Regions from separate parts of the Streptacidiphilus sp. PAMC 29251 genome, predicted to be linked through region 1. Evidence: riboswitches for the same ligand, from Rfam matches in the RefSeq annotation. Region 1 holds a riboswitch; each other region holds the start of a gene.

The links. Region 1 has a riboswitch for cyclic di-AMP ahead of ACXKR8_RS30905 (transglycosylase family protein). Riboswitches for the same ligand answer to the same signal wherever they lie in the genome.
Region 2: linked by a shared signal. The riboswitch ahead of ACXKR8_RS45090 (glycoside hydrolase family 16 protein) and the one ahead of ACXKR8_RS30905 (transglycosylase family protein) in region 1 are both predicted to bind cyclic di-AMP.
Region 3: linked by a shared signal. The riboswitch ahead of ACXKR8_RS22710 (M23 family metallopeptidase) and the one ahead of ACXKR8_RS30905 (transglycosylase family protein) in region 1 are both predicted to bind cyclic di-AMP.

Annotation. Positions count from the first base shown of each region.
Region 1 is NZ_CM135725.2:6,464,116-6,471,486, forward strand. It holds gene ACXKR8_RS30875 (LLM class F420-dependent oxidoreductase) at 1-329, shown strand, start outside; gene ACXKR8_RS30880 (SDR family NAD(P)-dependent oxidoreductase) at 313-1,107, opposite strand; gene ACXKR8_RS30885 (cytochrome P450 family protein) at 1,231-2,493, shown strand; gene ACXKR8_RS30890 (hypothetical protein) at 2,490-2,705, opposite strand; gene ACXKR8_RS30895 (winged helix-turn-helix domain-containing protein) at 2,850-3,734, shown strand; gene ACXKR8_RS30900 (HAD family hydrolase) at 3,751-4,485, shown strand; cyclic di-AMP (ydaO/yuaA leader) riboswitch at 4,592-4,746, shown strand; gene ACXKR8_RS30905 (transglycosylase family protein) at 4,750-5,517, shown strand; gene eno (phosphopyruvate hydratase) at 5,675-6,964, shown strand; gene ACXKR8_RS30915 (FtsB family cell division protein) at 7,061-7,371, shown strand, end outside.
Region 2 is NZ_CM135725.2:9,438,544-9,445,914, forward strand. It holds gene ACXKR8_RS45085 (ATP-binding protein) at 1-2,251, opposite strand, end outside; gene ACXKR8_RS45090 (glycoside hydrolase family 16 protein) at 2,292-3,548, opposite strand; cyclic di-AMP (ydaO/yuaA leader) riboswitch at 3,563-3,708, opposite strand; gene ACXKR8_RS45095 (pyridoxamine 5'-phosphate oxidase family protein) at 3,929-4,582, shown strand; gene ACXKR8_RS45100 (transglycosylase SLT domain-containing protein) at 4,844-5,431, shown strand; gene ACXKR8_RS45105 (arabinofuranosidase catalytic domain-containing protein) at 5,677-7,371, shown strand, end outside.
Region 3 is NZ_CM135725.2:4,839,793-4,847,163, reverse strand. It holds gene ACXKR8_RS22725 (MFS transporter) at 1-1,032, shown strand, start outside; gene ACXKR8_RS22720 (undecaprenyl-diphosphate phosphatase) at 1,190-2,119, shown strand; gene ACXKR8_RS22715 (thioredoxin family protein) at 2,265-2,846, shown strand; cyclic di-AMP (ydaO/yuaA leader) riboswitch at 2,950-3,086, shown strand; gene ACXKR8_RS22710 (M23 family metallopeptidase) at 3,099-3,965, shown strand; gene ACXKR8_RS22705 (hypothetical protein) at 4,136-4,900, shown strand; gene ACXKR8_RS22700 (sensor histidine kinase) at 4,897-6,147, shown strand; gene ACXKR8_RS22695 (LuxR C-terminal-related transcriptional regulator) at 6,144-6,824, shown strand; gene ACXKR8_RS22690 (DUF1996 domain-containing protein) at 7,108-7,371, shown strand, end outside.

The DNA.
Region 1 (7,371 bases):
TCGCCGGCTACCTCACCGTCCCGGCCTATGCCGCGTTCCACCGCTGGCTCGGCCGGGAGGAGCAGCTCAAGCCGATGTGGGACGCCTGGGCGGCCGGCGACCGCAAGGGCGCGGCGGCGTCGGTGCCGGACCAGGTGGTGGACGCGCTGATCGTGCACGGCGACCCGGTCCGGGTCCGCGAGCAGCTGCGGCGCTACGCCGCCAACGGCGTGACCGTGCCGGTCCCGGCGATCCTGCCGACCCCGGAGATGGCGGACTCCACCGCCGAGCCCCGCGACCGCCGCCGGGCCGTCGCGGCGGCGGTCCTCGCGGTCAGCCCGTCCGCCTGATCGCCTTCCGCATCCCGGCCAGCCAGCCGTCCCGGTCGGCGGCCCGGCTCTGCTCGTACTGGGCCACCTCCGGGTGCGGCAGGATCAGGAAGCGCTCCTCGGCCAGGCCCTCCACCACCGCGTCCGCGACCTGCTCCGGGGTCAGCAGCGGCGCGAACAGGCTCAGCCGCGCCGCGACGGAGGGGTCGGAGGTCATCGCCGTGTGCACGCCCTGCGGGCACAGCGCGCTGACCTTGATCCCCTGGTCGCCGTAGGTGACCGCGAGCGACTCGGCGAAGGCCACCGCCGCGTGCTTGGTCGCCGTGTACGCCGCGTCGCCGGGCATCTGCAGCAGCCCGGCGGCGGAGGCGGTGTTCAGCAGGTAGCCCTGCCCGCGCTTCAGCATTCCCGGCAGGACCGCCCGGGCCGCGTAGACATGGGCCATGACGTTGAGGTCCCAGCAGGACTGCCAGATCTCATTGGCCGCCTCGAAGCCCGCGCTCTCGCCGACCAGCGAGCCGCGCCCGGCGTTGCTGCAGAACAGGTCCACCGGGCCCAGATGCTTCTCCGCGGTCTCCACCAGCGCCCGGACGTCGCTCTCCCTGGTCACGTCGCTGCCGACACCCACGGTGTGACAACCCTCACGGTCCAGTTCCAGCGCCAGGTCCTCGACCCGGCCGCCGTCCAGGTCCGCGAGCAGCAGCCCGCGCGCGCCCTCGGCGGCGAATCGCCGGGCCAGTGCGGCCCCGATTCCCCCGGCCGCACCGGTCACCACTACGACGGATCCGCGTATCTGCATGTCCCGCTCCTCCCGGCGGGCCTCCGCACTGGCCCGCGCACTGCCGGTGATCGTAGGCATCCGACCTGCCACCGCAACAGTGCCCGTCCGGAATGCAAGCCAACCTCCGGCTACCGTCAAGGAGTGCACAAGCCGCCAGCCGCCGTCCCCGCCGCCCCGGAACTCTTCACCTGGGAGTTCGCCACCGACCCCTACCCGGCCTACGCCTGGCTGCGCGAGCACGCCCCGGTGCACCGCACCACCCTGCCCAGCGGCGTCGAGGCCTGGCTGGTCACCCGCTACGCCGACGCCCGGCAGGCGCTGGCCGACCCCAGGCTGAGCAAGAACCCGGGCCACCACGGGCAGAGCAGCGGCCGGACCGGCATCCCGGGGGAGCGCGGCGCCGACCTGATGACCCACCTGTTGAACATCGACCCTCCCGACCACACCCGGCTGCGCCGGCTGGTCGCCAAGGCCTTCACCCCGCGCACGGTGGCCGGCTTCGAACCCAGGGTGCGGGAGATCACCGACCGGCTGATCGACGGCTTCGCCGCGAACGGGTCGGCGGACCTGATCCATGAGTTCGCGTTCCCGCTGCCCATCTATGCCATCTGCGACCTGCTCGGCGTCCCGCCCGAGGACCAGGACGACTTCCGGGACTGGGCCGGCATGATGATTCGCCACGGCGGGGGCCCGCGTGGAGGGGTCGCCCGCTCGGTGAAGAAGATGCGGACCTACCTCGCCGAGCTGATCCACCGCAAGCGCGCCGACCTCGCCTCGGGACAGGCAGGCGACGACCTGATCTCCGGGCTGATCCGGGCCAGCGACCACGGCGAGCACCTCACCGAGAACGAGGCCGCGGCGATGGCCTTCATCCTGCTCTTCGCCGGCTTCGAGACCACGGTCAACCTGATCGGCAACGGGCTCTACGCCCTGCTCACCCACCCCGAGCAGCGAGCCAGGCTTCAGGCCTCGCTGGACCGCGGCGAGACCGGGCTGCTGGGCACCGCGGTGGAGGAACTGCTGCGCTACGACGGGCCGGTGGAGCTCGCCACCTGGCGCTACGCCACCACCCCGGTCAGCATCGGCGGCCAGGACATCGCCACCGGCGACCCGGTGCTGGTGGTCCTCGCCGCCGCCGACCGCGATCCGTCCCGCTTCGACCAGCCGGAGCTGCTCGACCTCGCCCGCCGGGACAATCCGCACCTCGGCTTCGGCCACGGCATCCACTACTGCATCGGCGCCCCGCTGGCCCGCCTGGAGGCCCAGTACGCCCTGGCGGCCCTGCTGCGCCGGCTCCCCGACCTCACCCTCGCCGCCGCCCCCGCAGACCTGCGCTGGCGCGGCGGCCTCATCATGCGGGGTCTCCGCCGACTCCCGGTGTCCTTCACTCCCGAGAAGGGCTAGGACGGCCCGTTCGGCATGGTGATCCGGATGGCCAGGTGGCCGCCGAAGAGCAGGACCAGGCCGAAGGCGAGCACCAGGCGGCCGAAGGAGCGGCGCTCACCGAAGGCGAACAGCATCACACCGGCGAGCAGCAGGGCCGAGAGGTCCAGGCGGGGGTGTGACTGGAGCAGCATGCTGAACATCCATTGAGTGACCTTCTCAGAGACTTCCATGGCCTGCCTCCCTGTACGGAAACCTTCTCTGTATTCAGGGGACCAGATAACCTGACCAGGTGACAACTAGGCAGGTGCATAAGCTTTTTAGAGGAGTAGGCTGCGCTGGGTAGTGCCTGGTCGAGGGGTGGGAGGTACTGGCTCATGGTGTCGAAGGGAGCCAAGGAGGCTCTGGAACGCAGAATCGCCGCGGGCAGGTGGCGGCCCGGGGAGAGCCTGCCGTCGGGGAAGAGCCTGGCCGACGAGATAGGGGTGTCCCGGGCGACGATGCAGAAGGCGCTGCAGGAGCTGTCCGACGAGGGGCTGATCATCACCTCGCCGGGGAAGCGCGCGGTGCTGGCCCCGGCGGAGGGCGAGCCGCCGCTGGAGGAGCCGGAGGGCCACAGCCATGGGCCCAGCCGGACCATCGAGACCCTGCAGAACCGCATCGCGCTGGCCACCAGGTCCGGAAAGCTGACCATCGACGCCTTCTGTGTGACCTCGGAGTCCCTGGTCGCGGCGATACAGCTGCAGATGCTGGCGCTGCGCGCCTCCCGGACGGTGCTCAGCGAGTTCCGGATCCGGCTGCTGGTCTCCAACTACTCGGCCACGCCCACCTTTCCGCGGGTCATCGGCCATCCCGACGACCACCGTCCGCTGGCCCGGCTGCAGCTCATCACGCAGACCCAGGTGGCCAGCCTGCAGGCGGCGGTGGACAACCTGCGCACCTTCCAGTTGGTCGAAGGCAACCCGAAGGTGGAGGTTCGAGCCGTACCCTTTCCGCCGATGACCAAGTTGTACGTGCTGAACGGGAACGAGGTGCTGGAGGGCTTCTACCAGCTGACGGAGCGGTCGGTCGACATCGGTGGCGAGGAGTACCGGATCGACGACCTGGCCGGCCTGGACAGTAAGCTTTTCTGGCGTACTCGACACGCCCTGCCCAACCATGTCGACTCCAAGTTCGTCCGCACGGTCCAGGCGTTCTTCGAGTCCTGGTGGGTAAAGGCCGAACGCTATGGCGTCCAACTGCACCGAGACCCCAGAGACTGAGAGCGAGCCATCCGTCGTGTCACCGCAACGAGCCCCGGCAGCAGCGAAGGTGGAGCGGGCGAAGGTGGTCCTGCTGGACTTCGACGGTCCGGTCTGCTCGGTGTTCGCCGGGCACCCGGCGCCGGGGGTGGCCCGGAAGCTGCTGCGCGAGCTCGACGCGCAGGGCGTCCGGCTCCCCGGCGAGCTGGCGGGCACCGAGGATCCGCACGGCCTGCTGGACGGCCTGGCCAAGGCGCTCGGCGGCCAGGGCCTGTCCGAGCCGGAGATCAAGGCGCTCACCCGGCAGTTGGACGGCCGGCTGGCCGAGGCCGAGCAGGAGGCCGTCGGCACCGCCGCGGAGACGCCGGACGCCGTGGACGCGGTGCTGCGGCTGCTGCGCTCGGGCCGGTCGGTGGCCGTGGTCAGCAATAACGCGACCGCCGCGGTGGAAGCGTACCTGCGGCGCCGGGAGCCGCTGGCGGAGCTGCTGCGGGGGCGGGTCTTCGGCCGCCCCGCGGACCCGGCGCTGATGAAGCCCCGCCCCTATCTGCTGGACCGGGCGGTGGCCGCGGTGCGGGGCAGCGCCGCTGACGCGGTGCTGATCGGGGACGCGGTCACCGATGTCGAGGCGGCGGCCGGCGCCGGGGTGGATTTCGTCGGATTCGCGGGCGGGGACGAGCGGCGGCGGAAGCGCCTGGTGGGTGCGGGAGTTGCGGACGACTGCGTGATCGACCACTGGAGTGAATTGGGAGCTTTCTCCCTACTTCAGTGAAGGGACGGGGCTTGTGGTTATGCAGTTCATATGTCTAGCCTTCCGGCACGCCCGCATGCGCGGGCGACTGCCCTTCGGGACGCCGAGTCCTGTCCAGCCGGGGGGCGGAACCCACACTCTTTGATTGGGCAGGAGCGGGGGACCCAGGTAAGTCGCCGCAGTTCACAAGGCTGCGGCTCGGGGTGAAGACGCGTCAAGCGTCCGGGCTACCTACCGGCCCGAACCCGACAGCTCACCTCGCAGGCGTCGGAGAGGGACCCTGCCATGCTCTTCACCACCCCTGTCGCCGGTCGCCATCGCAAGCCCCGCAGCAGCAGCACCGCGCGTCTGGTGGCCACCGCGAGTCTCGGCACCGCCGGGATAGCGCTGCCGCTGATCGGCGCGACCAGCGCCTCCGCCGCATCCGTGTCCACCTGGGACAAGGTCGCCAGTTGCGAGAGCGGGGGCGACTGGTCCATCAACACCGGCAACGGCTACTACGGCGGGCTGCAGTTCTCGGCCTCGACCTGGGCCGGGTACGGCGGCACCGCGTACGCCTCCACCGCCAACCACGCCAGCAAGGGCCAGCAGATCACCATCGCCGAGAAGGTGCTGGCCGCGCAGGGCCCCGGCGCCTGGCCGGTCTGCGGACCCCGGGCCGGACTGAGCCAGGGCGGCGGCGCGCCGGTGGTGAGCACCACACCGACCAAGAAGGCCCCCGCCAAGAAGGCCCCGGCCAAGAAGACCACCACCACGCACAGCACCACCAAGCAGACCAGCACCGGCAAGCACAGCGGCGCCGGCAGCAGCACGCACAGCGTGAAGACCACCCCCAGCACCCCGAAGCACGCCGCCCCCTCGGTGCAGCAGGCGTCCCCGACGCACAGCACCGGCCACGGCGACTACACCGTCAAGCCGGGCGACACCCTCTCCGGCATCGCCGCCTCCGCGCACCTCGGCGGCGGCTGGAAGGCGCTGTACCAGGAGAACCGCTCCACCGTCGGCGGCAACCCGGACCTGATCTTCCCGGGCCAGCGGCTCGACGTCGGCTGACTCCGACTGCCCCGCCCGCGGCCCCTGCCCGCCAGGTGAACTACTGGTGGGTAGGGGCTCCGGCTGGTGAGACACCCGCGCGGTCCGGGTGGCCACGCCCTCTGCTGCGGCTAGGCTCTTGGGGTAAGCACCCCAGTATTCCCCCAAGGAGATGCCTGTGCCGTCCATCGACGTCGTCGTAGCCCGGGAGATCCTCGACTCACGAGGCAACCCCACGGTCGAGGTCGAGGTCGGCCTCGACGACGGCAGCACCGGGCGTGCCGCCGTTCCGTCCGGCGCCTCGACCGGTGCCTTCGAAGCCCTTGAGCTGCGTGACGGTGACAAGTCCCGTTACGGCGGCAAGGGCGTCGAGAAGGCCGTCCTCGCCGTCATCGAGCAGATCGGCCCGGAGCTGATCGGCTACGACGCCACCGAGCAGCGCCTGATCGACCAGGCGATGCTGGACCTGGACGCGACCCCGGACAAGTCCTCGCTCGGCGCCAACGCCATCCTCGGCGTCTCGCTCGCCGTGGCGCACGCCGCCTCCGAGGCCAGCGACCTGCCGCTGTTCCGCTACCTGGGCGGCCCCAACGCCCATGTGCTGCCGGTCCCGATGATGAACATCCTCAACGGCGGCTCGCACGCGGACTCCAACGTCGACATCCAGGAGTTCATGATCGCTCCGATCGGCGCGCCCTCGTTCTCCGAGGCCGTCCGCTGGGGCGTCGAGGTCTACCACACCCTCAAGGGTGTGCTGAAGGAGCGCGGCCTCTCCACCGGTCTCGGCGACGAGGGCGGCTTCGCCCCGAACCTGGACAGCAACCGCGAGGCGCTCGACCTCATCGTCGAGGCCATCAAGAAGGCCGGCTACACCCCCGGCAAGGACGTCGCGCTGGCCCTGGACGTGGCCGCGTCCGAGTTCTACAAGGACGGCGCCTACCAGTTCGAGGGCAAGGCGCTCTCCGCCTCCGAGCTGACCGACTACTACGCCGAGCTGGTCGCCGCGTACCCGCTGGTCTCCATCGAGGACCCGCTGTTCGAGGACGACTGGGACGGCTGGAAGACCCTCACCGCCAAGCTGGGCGACAAGGTGCAGATCGTCGGTGACGACCTGTTCGTCACCAACCCGGTCCGCCTCGCCCGCGGCATCAAGGAGGGCGCGGCCAACGCGCTGCTGGTGAAGGTCAACCAGATCGGCTCGCTGACCGAGACCCTGGACGCGGTGGAGCTGGCCCAGCGCAGCGGCTTCCGCTGCATGATGTCGCACCGCTCCGGCGAGACCGAGGACGTCACCATCGCCGACCTCGCCGTCGCCACCAACTGCGGCCAGATCAAGACCGGCGCCCCGGCCCGCTCCGAGCGCGTCGCCAAGTACAACCAGCTGCTGCGCATCGAGGAGATCCTCGACGAGGCCGCCGAGTACGCCGGCCGCGGCGCGTTCCCGCGCTTCCAGCCCGCCGCCGACTGACGACTCGTCGTGCTGGACCGGTGCCCCGCCGCGATCACCCTCTAGGGTGGGCGGCGGGGCACCGGCGCATCCACAGGGACACGGGAGGGCGAGAACGTGAGCAGCAAGGCAGGCAGTCGCAGGCCGCGTTTCACCGGCCGCGCCGCGGTGCTCGCCCTGGTGCTCTGCTCGCTGATCGCCGCGCTGGCCTACCCGACCCGGCAGTTCATCGCCCAGCGCTCGCAGATCGCCCAGCAGCGCGCCGCCGCCGAGCAGGCCCAGGCCCAGGTGGACGAGCTGCGCCGGGAGCGGGCCCGCTGGCAGGATCCGGCCTATGTGACGGCCCAGGCCCGCGAGCGGCTGCACTACGGTTTCCCCGGCGAGACCCCGTTCACCGCGGTCGATCCCACCCCGAGCGCCTCGGCCCA
Region 2 (7,371 bases), 3.0 Mb from region 1:
TGGAGATCACCAGCCGCTCGGCGATCTGACGGTTCGACATGCCGTCCGAGACCAGCGAGGCGACCTCGCGCTCACGGGGGGTCAGCTCCCCTGCCCCGACCCCGGCGCCATGGCGCGGCCCCTGGGCGGCCGTCCGTACCCGCGGTCCGGGCAGGGCGCCGGTGTCCTCCTGCACCATCCGGACGATGTCCGCGACCCGTCCGACCGCGCCGAGCTGCCGCCGCCGCGCGTAGGACTCGGCGCCCAGGACCCGGCGGACCTGCTGCTCGGTCCGCTGGTGCTCCTGCTGGAGGCTGAGCACACCGCCGAGGGTGGTGCCGGTGGGCTCCCAGAGCTGGGCCACCGCGCCCAGCAGCAGGGCCGCCCGGGGGTGGCGTCCGCGCACCGCCGCGATCCAGGCCAGCAGGTCCAGCGCGTAGGCGGTGCCGATGCTGTCCCCGAGGCTCCAGGCACAGGCCAGCGCGGCCCGACCGTCGGCCTCGGCGCCGTCCACATCGCCCAGGACCCAGCCGGCCAGCCCGCGGAGCACCCGCAGATAGCCGGTGACCCAGCGCTCCTCCGGCTCTGCCTCCATGGCCCGCAGGCCGCGGCTGCACAGCTCGATCGCGGTGGCGGGCTCGCCCGACAACGCGCAGATGAAGGCGGTCTGGGCGTCCAGGACGGTCAGCGTGAAGTCGTCGCCGAGCGCCGACAGCCGGCCGCGGGCCTCGTCACAGCGGGTTCGGGCGTGCTCGGCGTCGCCGAGGAACATCAGCGCGAGCCCCTGGTACATCACCGAGTGGGCGGTCAGCCGGGCGTCGCCGAGCTGTCGGCCGATCGCCTCCGCCTCGGCCAGATAAGGGAGTTCCACCGCGGAGGAGCCGTGGAACACCCCGAGGTAGCCGTGCCGGGCCAGACCCCAGCCGCGTTCCAGGACCGGTTCCGGCACCCGGGTCAGCGCCCGGTCCATCCAGACGGCGCCCTCGCCGAGCAGTCCGGCGGCCATCCAGTACGGCCAGCTGGAGACCGTCATCGCCAGCGCCTGCCGCTCGCCGCCGGGCCGGGTCACCGCGAACTCCAGGGCGGCCCGAAGATTGCCGTGGTCCCGGCGCAGGGCACGGAACACCGGGAGCTGCCGGGAGGTCGGGAAGGCCTCCTCCAACTCCAGTAAGCGGGATCGGAACCAGGCGCGGTGCCGGTCCCGGGTCGGCTCCTCCTCGCCGATCCGGGCCAGCCACTCCACCCCGTACTCGCGGATGGAGTCCAGCAGCCGGTAGCGGGTGCCGCCCTCGTCGTCCAGGCGCAGCACCACCGACTTGTCGACCAGGCCGATCAGCTGCTCGACCACCTCGCCCCGGGCCAACCCGCCGCCCGCGCAGACGTGTTCGGCGGCCGGCAGGTCGAAAGTACCGGCGAAGACCGACAGCCGGGCCCAGACCAGCCGTTCGACCGGGCTGCAGAGGTCATGGCTCCAGCCGATGGTGGTCCGCAGCGTCTGGTGCCGCGGCACCGCGGTCCTGCGGCCCCCGGTGAGCAGCCGGAACCGGTCCTCCAGCCGGACCGCGAGCTCGTCCAGCGGCAGTGCCCGCAGCCTGACCGTGGCGAGCTCGATCGCCAGCGGGATGCCGTCCAGCCGGCGGCAGAGGGCCAGCACGTCCGGCTGGTTGGCCTCGGTCAGCACGAAGGAGGGCATCACCGCGGTAGCCCGCTGGGCGAACAGCGCGACCGCGCCGGTCCCGTCGATGCCTTCCGGCTCCACCGGCAGCGGCGGGACGACCAGCAGGTGCTCGCCGGGCACGTCCAGCGGCTGTCGGCTCGTGGCCAGCACGCTGACCTGCGGGCAGTTGCGCAGCAGCAGTCCGGCCAGCGCGGCGCAGGCGTCGACCAGGTGCTCGCAGGTGTCCAGCACCAGCAGCACGGTACGTCCGGCCAGGTGGTCGGTGAGCTGCTCCAGGGCGGTCCTGGCGGCCTGTTCGGGGAGGCCCAGCACGGCGCAGACCGTCCGGGCCAGCAGGTCGGGGTCCTTGAGGGCGGACAGCTCGGCCAGGAAGACGCCGTCGGGATAGGCCCCGCGCAGGTCGGGCAGGGCGCGCAGGGCGATCCTGGTCTTGCCGACCCCACCCGGACCGGTCAGCGTGACCAGCCGAGAAACCGCCAGCAGCCGCTGCAGCGAGGCAAGTTGATCCGCCCGGCCGACAAAGCCCGTGACCTCGGCGGGCAGATCACCGGCACGCCTCCAGGGAGCGTTCCCGCCCGGAACAGCCGTGCTCATGCTCCCAACGTACAGGCGCGGGCCGGGCGGTGACAGGGAATCAGAGTGGCATATGCCAAAAATTGGCCTCCCGGCTCAGCGGTAGACCCGGACGTAGTCGGCGGCGAAGCTGATCGGTGCCGTGCCGGAGGGGGGGGTGGTACTGCCCGGCGCTGACCGAGAGGCTGAGGTTCAGGTAGGCCGACCAGCCGGTGCCGACGCCGGTGTGGTCCGAGTAGACCTTGGTGCCGTTGACGTACCAGTCGACCGAGTCGGCGCCGTAGTAGGTGCCGATGGTCACCCAGCTGTCCGGGCTGACGGCACTGGCGTCGGTGTAGTAGTCGTGGGCGGCGTTGACGTGGTTGGACAGCTCCAGCAGGTGCGGGTTGTCCGGGTGGTACTCGAAGGAGTCGATCTCGCCGTTGCCGTCCTTCCAGGTCCACAGCGCCGGCCAGGCGCCGGTGCCGGACGGGAGCTTGACCCGGGCCTCGGCGTAGTCACCGGTCTTGACCTGGAAGCCCTGGGTCGAGCCCTCGGTGGTGAGCTGGCCGGTGGTCCAGGCCTGCTTGCCGTTCTCCAGGGTGGTCGAGGACGGGGTAGCGGTGAAGGTGGCGACACCGTCGGCCACGGTCACGGCGTTGGGGCTGAGCCAGTCGAGCTTGTTGTCGTTCGGGTTGTGGCTCCCGTACTGGAACGCGGTGCTGGTGCTGCCGACCCAGCGGCTGCCCCAGGCGATGGGTCCGCTGAACTCGTCGGACCAGGCCAGCGACTTCCCCGGCACGGGCGCGGCCCCGGTCACGGGCGCGGTGGGGGTGGGTGTCGGGGTCGGCGTGGGGGTCGGCGTCGGGGTCGGCGCGGGTGTGGCCGGCGTGGTGGTCGGGGCGGCGGCGGACACGGCGGCGGACACCGTCAGCGTCCGGGAGGGGAGGTTGTGCCAGGCGCCCGAGGCGTCCTGCCAGAAACCGAACTCGGTGTAGCTGCCGGCCGACAGCGTGCGGCTGCCGGTGGTGATCGAGACGCCGCCGGGGCAGATCCGGACGTTGGACGCGGAGCCGGGGAAGTCCAGGTTGGCACCGGCCGCGTCCCGGACGCCCACGCCCAGGGTCCTGGCCGTGAAGCAGGAGCCGGAGTGGACGGTGAGGGCCGCGCGGGCGGGGGCGCCGGCGGTCATGGTGGCGGGGGTGAGCCGGTCCTGGGTGACGCCGGAGGCCGCGGGGGCCGCGGCGGCCGTGTTGGCCGTTCCCGCGAGCGGGATGGCGGCCAGGGCGGCCGCGCCGGCTATCGCGCCGAAGCGCGCAGGGGTGATCGACAGGGGCATGGCAGGGCCTCGTGACGCCTACGAGGTGAGCTGTCGGGTTCGGGCCTGAGGAAGCCCGGCCGCCTGGGGAGCGGCTTCACCCCGAGCCGGTACCCACCTGCCCGTGCGGGCGTGGGTACGGCAACTGACCTGGTTCCCCCGCTCCTGTCCGAGTTCGGTGCTCGGGTTCCCGCCGGCGAGCGGACAGGACTCGGCGTCCCGGCGACGGGGTCCGCCCACGGCGGAACCTGCAGGCTAGGCAGGCGAACGTGGATTCGACAATGCAATGTGCGTCTACTCACACCCGCCTCCAAAAGGGCTTGAGCGAGCCTCGAAACGGTGGTCATAATGTTCTAACGCAAAGATATTTATGCACTAGTTCAATAGAGAGCAGGGAATCTGTGGCCACCGCCGCCTACCAGCCGACCGAACGCACCGTCCCCACCCGCAGTCGGGAGCGTGCCTCCTACGACCGTGAGCTGGTTCACTCGATCCTGGACGAGGGCTATGTCTGCCACCTCGGCTTCGTCCGGGACGGCGCCCCGGTCGTGCTCCCCACGCTCTACGGCCGGATCGGCGAACGGCTGTACCTCCACGGCTCCACCGGATCCCGTCCGCTGCGCGGAGCCGCCGACCCCGGCCTCGCGGTCTGCCTGACCGTGACCCATGTGGACGGCCTGGTCCTGGCCCGCTCCGCCTTCCACCACTCGCTCAACTACCGCTCGGTCGTCGTCCACGGCACCGCGCACCAGGTGGTGGACCCGGCCGAGCGCGCCGAGGCCCTGGACGCCCTGGTGGAGCAGGTGGTCGCGGGACGGTCGCAGGACTCCCGCCGCGCCGACGCCAAGGAACTGGCCGCGACCGCGGTGATCCGGCTGGACCTGGACGAGGTCTCCGCCAAGGTCCGCACCGGCGGCCCCGTGGACGACGCCGAGGACCTCGCCCTTCCGTACTGGAGCGGTGTGGTCCCGGTCACTCGCGGCCACGGCACACCGGTCCCGGCCGAGGACCTCGCACCGGGCACCCCGCTGCCGCCGTACCTCGGCGCGGGCTGAGTCGGGGGTGCGGCGCTGGGCCCGGGGCGTGGCGCGGAGGGCAGGAGGCCCCGGTTCGGTGGGCGCGGGGATGGGGGCACAAGGTCCCTAGGGCGGCGACGTTGATCGTGTGAGGGTGGATGTACGGGCGAAAAGTTCACGCCCGTGGCGACCGGCCTGAGTCCACGGCCGGTGAGCCCCTCGACTGTTGCCTGCGGGAGATACCCGGCGAGCGGTCGTGGCCGTTGACGACGTGTTCGTCGTAGATCCCTCAGGAGAGTCATGCAGCAGCTCAAGTCCCGCACGCCCGCAGGTCTGACCGCCTACCTGGTGATCGCCTCGACCGTGGTGCTGGGCACGGCGGTGGGCGCCCCCAGCGCCCAGGCCCACGCGGCACCGGCGCGAATAACCGGCTCGGCGGCGGCCAAGGCGGCTGAGGCCAAGGCAGCTGGGTCGACCAAGGCGGCTGGGGTCAAGGCGGCCAAGGCCGCAGCGCCCGCCAAGACCGCTGCCGGCCGCGCACCGGCGCAGAAGAGCTATCCGAACAACCTGGAGGGCTGGATCTCCGAGGCCCGCGCCGTCCTGGCCGCGCACGGGGACCATGTCCCCAACGCCCATGCCATCAAGGCCCGTGCGATGACCGAGTCCAGCGGCAACCCCCGCGCCGAGAACCACTGGGACGGCAACCAGGCCCTGTACGGGGGTACTTACGGTCTGATCCAGACCATCAAGCCGACCTTCGCCGAGTGGTCGCTGCCCGGGCACAAGGACATCCTGGACCCGGTCGACTCGATCATCGCCGGCGTCCGCTACGCCAATGACCGCTACGGCTCCTTCGACAGCGTCGCCTACGGCAAGCAGGGCTACTGACCTGTTACAACGATGGACTTCCACGGCCGTAGCGTCGGCTGTCGGAAACCCCTGGCTCCGGCCCATCTGAGCTGATCCATCATCAGATGCGCAGTCCTCTTCATCATCCCAGGTGGGATGGCTGGTGCGAAAACTTCCGCCGCAGCGCGCCGACGGGATCGCGCGGAGAGTCTTGACGCACCCGGTGCCGAGTGCCTCAATGTCCGTTACAACGTTGGACTCCCTCCCCACCCAGGAGCACCCCCATGCGTAGAAGCGGATCCACAGGCGACCGGTTACGACGTGGCCCATGGCGAAGGGCTCTCCTCGCGGCCGGTGCGGCGCTGGCGCTCGTCCTCGGCGTACTGGTCGCCCTCCCCGGGGTGTCGCAGGCCGCGGGTACGCTGCCGTGCGACATCTACGGCGCCGCCGGCACCCCCTGCGTCGCCGCGCACAGCACGGTGCGTGCGCTCTACTCCGGCTACAACGGCAGCCTCTACCAGGTCACCCGGGCCTCGGACAACACCACCCGCGACATCGGGCTCCTCGCCGCGGGCGGCTATGCCAACGCCGCGGCCCAGGACACCTTCTGTTCCGGCACCAGCTGCACCATCACCAAGATCTACGACCAGTCGGCCCAGCACAACGACCTGCTGATCGAGCCGGCCGGCACCGCCGGCGCGGCCGACCGGGGCGCGTCGGCGACCGCGCTGCCGATGACCGTCGGCGGGCACTCCGTCTACGGGGTCTACATCACCGCCGGCACCGGCTACCGGGACTCCAGCACCACCGGCATCGCCACCAACGGCCAGCCGGAGTCCATGTACATGGTGGCCAGCGGCACCCACGTCAACGCGGGCTGCTGCTTCGACTACGGCAATGTCGAGCACGCCGTCACCGACACCGGCAACGGACATATGGACGCGGTCAATCTGGGCACCAACTGCTACTTCCCGCCGTGCACCGGCATCGGCCCCTGGGTGGCCGGCGACCTGGAGAACGGGCTCTACCAGGGCAGTGGCTCCAACACCGCGAACCAGGGCAATGCCAGCACCTTCGTCACGGCGCTGCTCAAGAACAACGGCCAGACCACCTTCGCGCTCAAGGGCGGGAACGCGCAGTCGGGCGCCCTGAACACCTGGTACAGCGGGGCGCTTCCGCCGAACGGCTACACCCCGATGCACCAGGAGGGGTCCATCGTGCTGGGCACCGGCGGGGACAACAGCAACGCGTCCATCGGATCCTTCTTCGAGGGCGTGATGACGGCCGGCTACTCCACGGACGCGGCCGACAGCGCGGTGCAGGCCAATATCGTCGCGGCCGGGTACTCCGGCAGCAGCGGCGGCAGCACGGCGACCGGGGCCACCATCACCGGTCCCGGCGGGCAGTGCGTGGATGTCAGCGGCGATGACACCGGCGGTGACGGAACGGCGGTGCAGCTGTGGGGCTGCCAGTCCTACGCGGTCGACCAGCACTGGACCCACAACGCCGACAAGTCGCTCAGCACCCTCGGCCGCTGCCTGGACATCGTCGGGAACGGCACGGCGCAGGGGGCCCAGGTGGAGCTGTGGGACTGCAACGGTGTCGGCGGGCAGAAGTGGGTGCAGCAGGCCGACGGTTCGCTGCTGAACCCGCAGTCCGGCCGCTGCCTGGACGCACCCGGCGGCGCCACCGCCAATGGCACCCGGTTGCAGATCTACGACTGCAACGGCAGTGCGGCCCAGAAGTTCTCGGTCAACGGCGGCGGCCCGATCATCGGCCCCGGCGCCACGTGCGTGGATGTCGCAGCCGATGACACCGGCGGTGACAGCGCGGCGGTGCAGCTGTGGGACTGCCAGTCCTACGCGGTCGACCAGCACTGGTACCACAACGCCAACAGCTCACTGGAAACCCTGGGCCGCTGCCTGGACATCATCGGCAACGGCACGGCGCAGGGCACCCAGGTCGAGCTGTGGGACTGC
Region 3 (7,371 bases), 1.6 Mb from region 1:
TTCGGGCACGCCACCGGCACCGGACACATCCTGATGTCCGCCTTCCTCTTCGGCGGCGGGGTGGCCGCGGTGCAGCCGGCCCTGGCCACGATGATCGTCCGCTGCTCCACCGCGGAGACCAGGGCGCATGCCTTCGCGCTGCAGTTCACCCTGGTCAACCTGGGAATGGGGATCGGCGCGATGATCGGCGGCCAGATCGTCGACGTGGACCGCCCGGCCAGCCTGACCCTGCTGTTCACGGTCGAGGCGCTGATGTTCCTGGTGCTGGCCGCGGTGACCGGCAGCGTCCGGATCCCGGCCGCCCCGGCGTTCTCCGGCGCAGCCGCCGCCAAGGCCGGGAGCCGGCCGCGCTCGGACTTCCGGACGCTGCTGGCCGACAAGGCGATGGTCCGGATCTGCGTGCTCGCCGGGCTGATCTTCTTCACCTGCTACGGCCAGTTCGAGTCCGGTGTGGCGGCCTACGCCACCGACGTGGTCGGCACCTCGCCGTCCGTGCTCGGCCTGGCGCTCGGGGTGAACACCCTGGCCATCGTGGTGCTGCAGATGATCGTGGTGCGGATCACCGCGCGCCGCCGCCGCAGCACCGCGATCGCCGCGACCGGCCTGGTCTGGCTGGGCGCCTGGGCCTCGGCGGCCATCGCCGGGCTGGTGTCCGACGCCACCGTCGCGACCGCCGCGATGCTCTCGGTCTACATGCTGTTCGGCGTCGGCGAGGCGCTGCTCGCGCCGACCCTCGGCCCGATCGTCGCCGACCTGGCCCCGGCCCATCTGCTGGGCAGCTACAACGCGGCGTTCTCGCTGGTGAAGCAGGTCGCCGTGGCGATGGGCCCGGCGGCCGGGGTGCTGCTGGTCGGGGCCGGACTCTCGCCGCTGTACCTGCTGGTGATGGCCGGCAGCACGGTGCTGATCGTGGTGCTGGCGCTGCGGCTGCGGAAGCAGCTGACCGGAGTGCAGGACAACGCGGTGCGGAGGCAGCGGGTGGTCGCGGGCTCCAGCCGCAGCGACGCGATGGAGCCCCAGTTGGCGGCCTGAGCGGGGCCCGATCAGGGCCGGATCGGCGGCCCGGGCGGGCTGCTGGTGAACGCTGGGCGGCAGGGTGGTGAACAGGAGTCGCACGGGGATTGAGGGTCTACATCGCTGTAGTACTTTCTGACTGCCCAGCGATTCGCCCCCCTGCCGAAGGCCGCAGATGTCCGTCCTCACCTATCCAGAAGCGATCAGCGTCGGCCTGCTCCAGGGCGTCACCGAACTGTTCCCGGTCTCCAGTCTCGGCCACAGCATCCTGGTGCCGGCCCTGCTCGGCGGGCACTGGAAGGCGGACCTCAATGTCTCCGCCGCCGACTCCCCGTACCTGAACGTGCTGATCGGGCTGCACCTGGCCACCGCGCTGGCGCTGGTGGTCTACTTCTGGCGGGACTGGATCCGGGTGATATCGGGGCTGGTCAGCTCGGTCCGGCACCGGCGGATCGAGACCGTGGACGAGAAGCTGGCCTGGCTGCTGATCGTGGCGACCATCCCGGTCGGCATCGCCGGGCTGGCGCTGGACAAGGTGTTCCGGGAGTCCCTGGGCAAGCCGATCCCGGCGGCGATCTTCCTGACCCTCAACGGCGTGGTCCTCTATGTGGCCGAGCGGCTGCGCCGCGGCGGCACCGGACGCCGCCGGGCCGGCGACGACCCGGCCGTCCCGCTCCCCGGCGACGAGGACGTCCACCCCGACGTGCTGTCCGACCGCCGGATCACCAAGCTCGGCTGGGCCTCGGCGCTGGTCATCGGCGCGGCCCAGATCCTCGCCCTGCTGCCCGGCATCAGCCGTTCGGGCGTCACCATCAGCACCGGCATCTTCAAGGGCATGCGGCACGAGGACTCGGCCCGCTTCGCCTTCCTGCTGGCCACCCCGGTGATCGGCGCGGCGGCCCTGCTGAAGGTGCCCTCGCTGCTCGGCCACGAGGGCGACGGCATCCGCGGGCAGGTGCTGGCCGGCGGGGTGGCCGCGTTCGTGGCCGGCTATGTCGCGGTGCGCTTCCTGACCAAGTACTTCGAGACCAGGACGCTGACCCCGTTCGCGATCTACTGCACCGTGGCCGGCCTCGGCAGCCTGGCGTACCTGACCCTGAGCTGACCACCGCCCTTCGCTCGCCCGGTGTCCCTCGTACGGGTGGTCGAGCGGCGCGTATGCCGGGTTCCGGCTCGTTCCTCTGCTCGAATGATCGTCTGAACGTACCCGACATATCCGGCGTACCCGGCGGCGAGGAATGGCAGGCCCGATGACCGGTCGACGGCGATGGGCGGCGCTGGCCGTGGCGCTCGCCCTGCTGGGGCTCAGCGGCTGCGTCGAGGTCCGCGGCAGGGCGCTCCCCCCGGCGCACCGGACCGGCTCGGCCTCCAGCGACTCGCTCGGCCTGGCCCGGCCCTTCCTGCCGCTGCCCGCGATCACCCCGGCCGCCGTCCCGGACGGCTACGACCCGGCCCGCGACGCCGCGGCCGACGTGGCCGCCGCCCTCGCCGCGTCCCGTGCCGACGGGCGCCCGGTGCTGCTGGACTTCGGCTCGACCTGGTGCGACGACTGCCGGGCGCTGTCCACGCTGGTGCAGAACCCCGGGGTGCACCAGATCCTGGCCCGCAACTACCACCTGGTGACGATCGACGTCGGGCACTACGACCACAACATGGACCTGGCCGGCCGCTATGTGACGCTCAGCAGCAGCGGCATCCCGGCGCTGCTGCCGCTCGGCCCGGACGGGACGCCGAGCCGTCCCGGCGACGCCGGCCGCTTCGCCGACGCCAGGACCCTCAACCCGGACCAGGCCGCGAACATCCTGGTGGACTGGCTGTATCCCGGGAACTGACGCTCCATCCCCAACTGCCCCCCCGGAATCCCTTGGTTTCAACCGTCACTAGGATTACCTTTCTATAACGCAGAGCGAAGTTCAGCCGTTCGACGGACGGCGTCGCATGCGATCGCCTAATCCTGCAGTTGGGAACCGGGGAACCACGTACTTCTGGGGTGAATCAGCCGAAACCTGGCTGTAGGGGACCTTCCTCTCCGAACCCGTCAGCTAACCCGGTCGGCGAGAGGGAAGGAAAGGAGTACGCCGAACGTGGCGTCGCACCAGCCCACTTGGGCACCCGCACAGTCCACGGCCGTGCTCGGCTTCGCGGCGATGGCGGCCGTCGGAGCCACCGGTTTCGCCGGGGTGCCCGCACAGGCGGCGGTGAACGAACCCGCCCGGGGCGGCACCCTGCTGGTCGCCCAGGAGCACGACCGGAGCGAGTCCGTGGCCCTGCCGGCCACCGACCCCGGTCTGGCACTGACCCAGCGGATCCGGGCCCAGTCGGTCCAGCATCGCGCCACCGCCGAGGACGCCGCACGCCGGCAGGCCGCGCAGTCGGCCGCGGCCAAGCAGGCCAGGGCGCAGCAGATCGCGGCCGAGGACCAGGCCCGGGCCGCGGCCGCCGCACAGGCCGCCGCCGAGGTCGCGGAGGCCGCCGCTGCCGCCGCGAGCGCCGCGCAGGCCGCCGCCGCTGCCGATACCGCCGTACAGGCCGCGCCGAGCGGTGGGTCGGTGGGCGCGCTGGTGGCCCCGGTCGCCGGTTCCGCCCCCGGGGTGGGCTTCGGCCAGGCCGACTCGTTCTGGGCGCATCTGCACACCGGCCAGGACTTCGCCGCCCCCACCGGGACCCCGGTGGTGGCCGTCGGCGCCGGCCGGATCACCTCGGCCGGCTGGGCCGGGGCGTACGGCTACCGGGTCGTGCAGACCCTGGCCGACGGCACCGAGCTCTGGTACTGCCACCTGTCGGCGATCGGCGTCGGCGCGGGCGCCGTGACGGCGGGTCAGCCGATCGGCCGGGTCGGCGCGACCGGCAGCAATGTCACCGCCCCGCACCTGCACCTGGAGGTGCGTCCGGCGGGCGGCGAGCCGGTCGACCCGTCGACCTGGCTGGCCGGGCACGGTCTCGCCCTCTGACCGAGGGCTCCAAGGATTCCGAGGGTCCCGCTGACACCCCCCCGACAGCGGGGCCTTCGGTGTGCCCGGGCAGGGTCCGGGCAGCGGGGCCTCCGACCGGTCCGTGGGTGCGGGCATCTGGGCTATTGTCGCCGTGTTCACGGGGGTGCTCGTCGAAGGAGGCCGTTGCGATGGGAGCGACCCGGCCCCGGGCCCGCGCCCGCGGCGCGCGCGGCTCCTCCTCCCCGACCGGTCTGCGGCGCGGCGGCTACCTGGGACTCGCCCTGGTGGCGGCCGTGCTGACGGTGGTGCTGCCGGCCCTGCTGGCACCCGGGCACAAGTCGGCCGCTGCCCGTCGGCCGGTCCCGGCCGCTTCCGCGCCGGCCGCCGTCCCCGCGCCCGTGCCGTCCACCGCGGCGGCCACGACGTCCGCGCCGGTGCCGACGACCGCCCCGGCCCGGCTGAACTGCGCGCCGTCCACCCCCGGGCGCGCCTTGGCGCAGAACGCCGGGCGGCCCTCCTGCCTGCTGTACGCGTCGGCGCTGGGCACCGGCTGGCAGCTGACCGGGACCGGCGCCAAGGTGGCGCCGGGCGAGCAGGTCACCGGCTCCGGGCAGCCGTCGATCCGGGTGGACCGCAGGAACGAGGACGCCGCGGTGACCTTCACCGCCGCCGCGCCAGTCACCCTCGCCCCGGGGTCCAAGCTCCGGCTGCGCCTGTACGGCGGGCGGCAGTACGGGACCGTGCTGCGGATCTCGGCGTCCGCCGACCCCGCCGTCCGCAACGCCAGGACCTGGGTCACCGCGCAGTCCGGGCCGGAGCAGTGGTCCGAGGTGGTGGTCGACCTCGGTGGCTTCGGCCTCCGCGCGATCCGCAGGATCGACCTGGTGGTGGCCCAGGACCAGCTCCCGCAGACCTACCACTTCTTCCTCGACGACGTGGTGCTGGCGCCGTGAGCCGGCAGCTGCCCGACGCGGCGCGCGCGGTCGCCGGGGTCGATCCCGTGGTGGCCTCCGCCGCGCTGTGCCGGGCCGTGCTGCTGGGCCGTGCGGCGTTCGCGCTCACCGCGGCCGGCGCCGGGCTGCTGCTGGTCGAGCAGCGCTGGCGGGTGGTGGCGGTGCTGCTGGTCACGGCCGTGGCCACGGTGGCCGAGCTGAGCGTGCTCACCCGGTGGCCGGGCGTGCTGCGCCGACCTGTCCCGGTGGTGGCGGTGGACGCGCTGCCGGCCGTGGCGGTGCTGCTGCTGAGCAACGGCGGGATGGCGTACTTCTGCTGCGCGGCCGGGTCGACGGCGCTGGCCGGGACCCTGGCCGGGATGCGGGCGCTGCCCTGGTGGGCGCTGCACGCGGCGGTCGGGTTCGCGGTGGCCGCGGAGCTGGCCCGGCGCTTCGACCCGGCCCCGGACGTGGTCGCCTTTGTGATGGCGCTGCCGATGACGCTGGTGCTGGCCGGGATCGGCGGAGCGGTGGCCAGATCCGCGCTGGTCCGCTCCATGGATCTGGTGGTGGAGGCGGTCGGCGCCGCCCAGGCCTCCGCGGCGGCCTCCGAACGCAGCCTGCTGGCACGGGAGTTGCACGACTCGGTGGCCAAGACCCTGCGCGGGGTCTCCTTCGCGGCGCTGGCCCTGCCGGCCTCGATGCGCCGTTCCGAGGGCCTGGCCGAGCAACTGGCGGACACCGTCTCGCGCGGCGCCGAGGCGGCCTCGCGGGAGGCCAGGCTGCTGGTGCAGGGGCTGCGCGAGGACGAGCCGGACCGGCCGTTCGCGGAGACCCTGGAGCGGGTCTGCCGGAGCTGGTCCGCCGTTTCCGGGGTGCCCGCGACGGTGTCGCTCCAGGGCGCGGATCCGGCGCTGGAGGTCCGCTACCAGAGCGCCCGGATACTCCAGGAGGCCCTGGAGAACGTGCACCGGCATGCCCGGGCGGCCCGGGTCGAGGTCCGGTTCGCCCACACCGCCGGTACCGCCGAGTTGACGGTGGTGGACGACGGCGTCGGCTGCGGGGCGCCGAGGGATCCGCGCGAGCTGCAGGCGGCGGGCCACTTCGGGATCATGGGCATGGCCGAGCGGGCCGCCGCGATCGGCGGCACGGTGCTGGTCGAACCCGGCCGGTGGGTCGGCACCCGGGTCACCCTGCGGGTGCCGCCGGCCGGACCGCCGTCGCCGGTTCCCGGCGGCCGCGGCCGTGGCTCGGGCCGGCGCCCATGACCGGCTGGTTCGAGGCGGCGGGGGTGGTCGAGGTGCTGATCGTGGACGACAACCCGATCGTCCGCGCCGCGCTCGGCGGCTTCCTGGCGGCCAGCGAGCGGGTGCGGGTGGTGGGCGAGGCCGCCAATGGACTCGACGCCCTGGACCTGGCCCGGCGGCTGCGGCCGGCCGTGGTCCTGCTCGACTACCGGATGCCGCTGGCCGACGGCCTCTCGGTGATCAGCCAGTTGTCCCAGTACGCGGCGGTGCTGGTCACCACCAGCGACGAGAGCGTCCCGGTGGTCACCGGCATGCTCCAGGGCGGGGCCCGCGGTTACCTGGTGCACGGCCAGTTCGACCCGGACGAGCTGCTGCGCGCGGTCACCGCCGTGGCCTCGGGGCAGGGCTGGCTCTCGCCCACCGCGGTCGGGGTGGCCACCTCGCTGCTGCGCGAGCGGCCCGGCCGGCAGGACCGCGAGCGCGAGCAGGCCACCCGGCGCTGGTCGGCCCAGCAGCAGTACGGGCTGACCCGGCGTGAGCGGCAGGTCCTCGACCTGCTGACGCAGGGTCTCGGCAACGCCTCCATCGCGGCCCGGCTCGGGCTGAGCGAGAAGACCGTCAAGAACCACCTCAGCCACGCCTACGCGAAGCTCGGCGTCGCCAGCCGCACCGAGGCGATCGTCACCTGGTCCGGCTGAGGCCCGACCGGTTCGCGGCCGGTCGGTCCGAGGCCCGGCCCCGGGCCGCTCAGGTCCCGTGAACCGGGCCGGTTCGTCCGCCGACCCGGGACCTTCGACCCATCGGGCGGCCCGCCGCGGCACCTACCGTGCACGAGTCGGCGCCGGCAACCGCTCCTGCCGAGCACGAGTCGGCGCCGGCACCCGCCCTGCCCCCACCTTCCCCGGGCAGGGCGCGGCCCGCCCCAGGGCGCCCGGCGCCGGCGTGCACCCGCCGCCGACCCGATCCTTCGAAGGGACCCCCATGACCGAATACCCGCCCCCGCGCCGGCCCGGCGCACCCCCCGCCGAGCCGGCGCCGCGTCCGGCCCGGCACCGGCTCCGCCGGGGCCGCGTGGTGCTCGCGGTCGCCCTGGCAGCCGGTCTGGTGCTGGCCGGCCGGGTGGTGGTCGCTCCCGTGTTCGGCGACGCCGCCCAGGCGTCCGAGGGCGGCCGTACCGCCGCGGCGACCGGGCAGCCGTCCACGGCGGCGGGCATGCCGAGCATGCCCGGCATGCCCGGGACATCG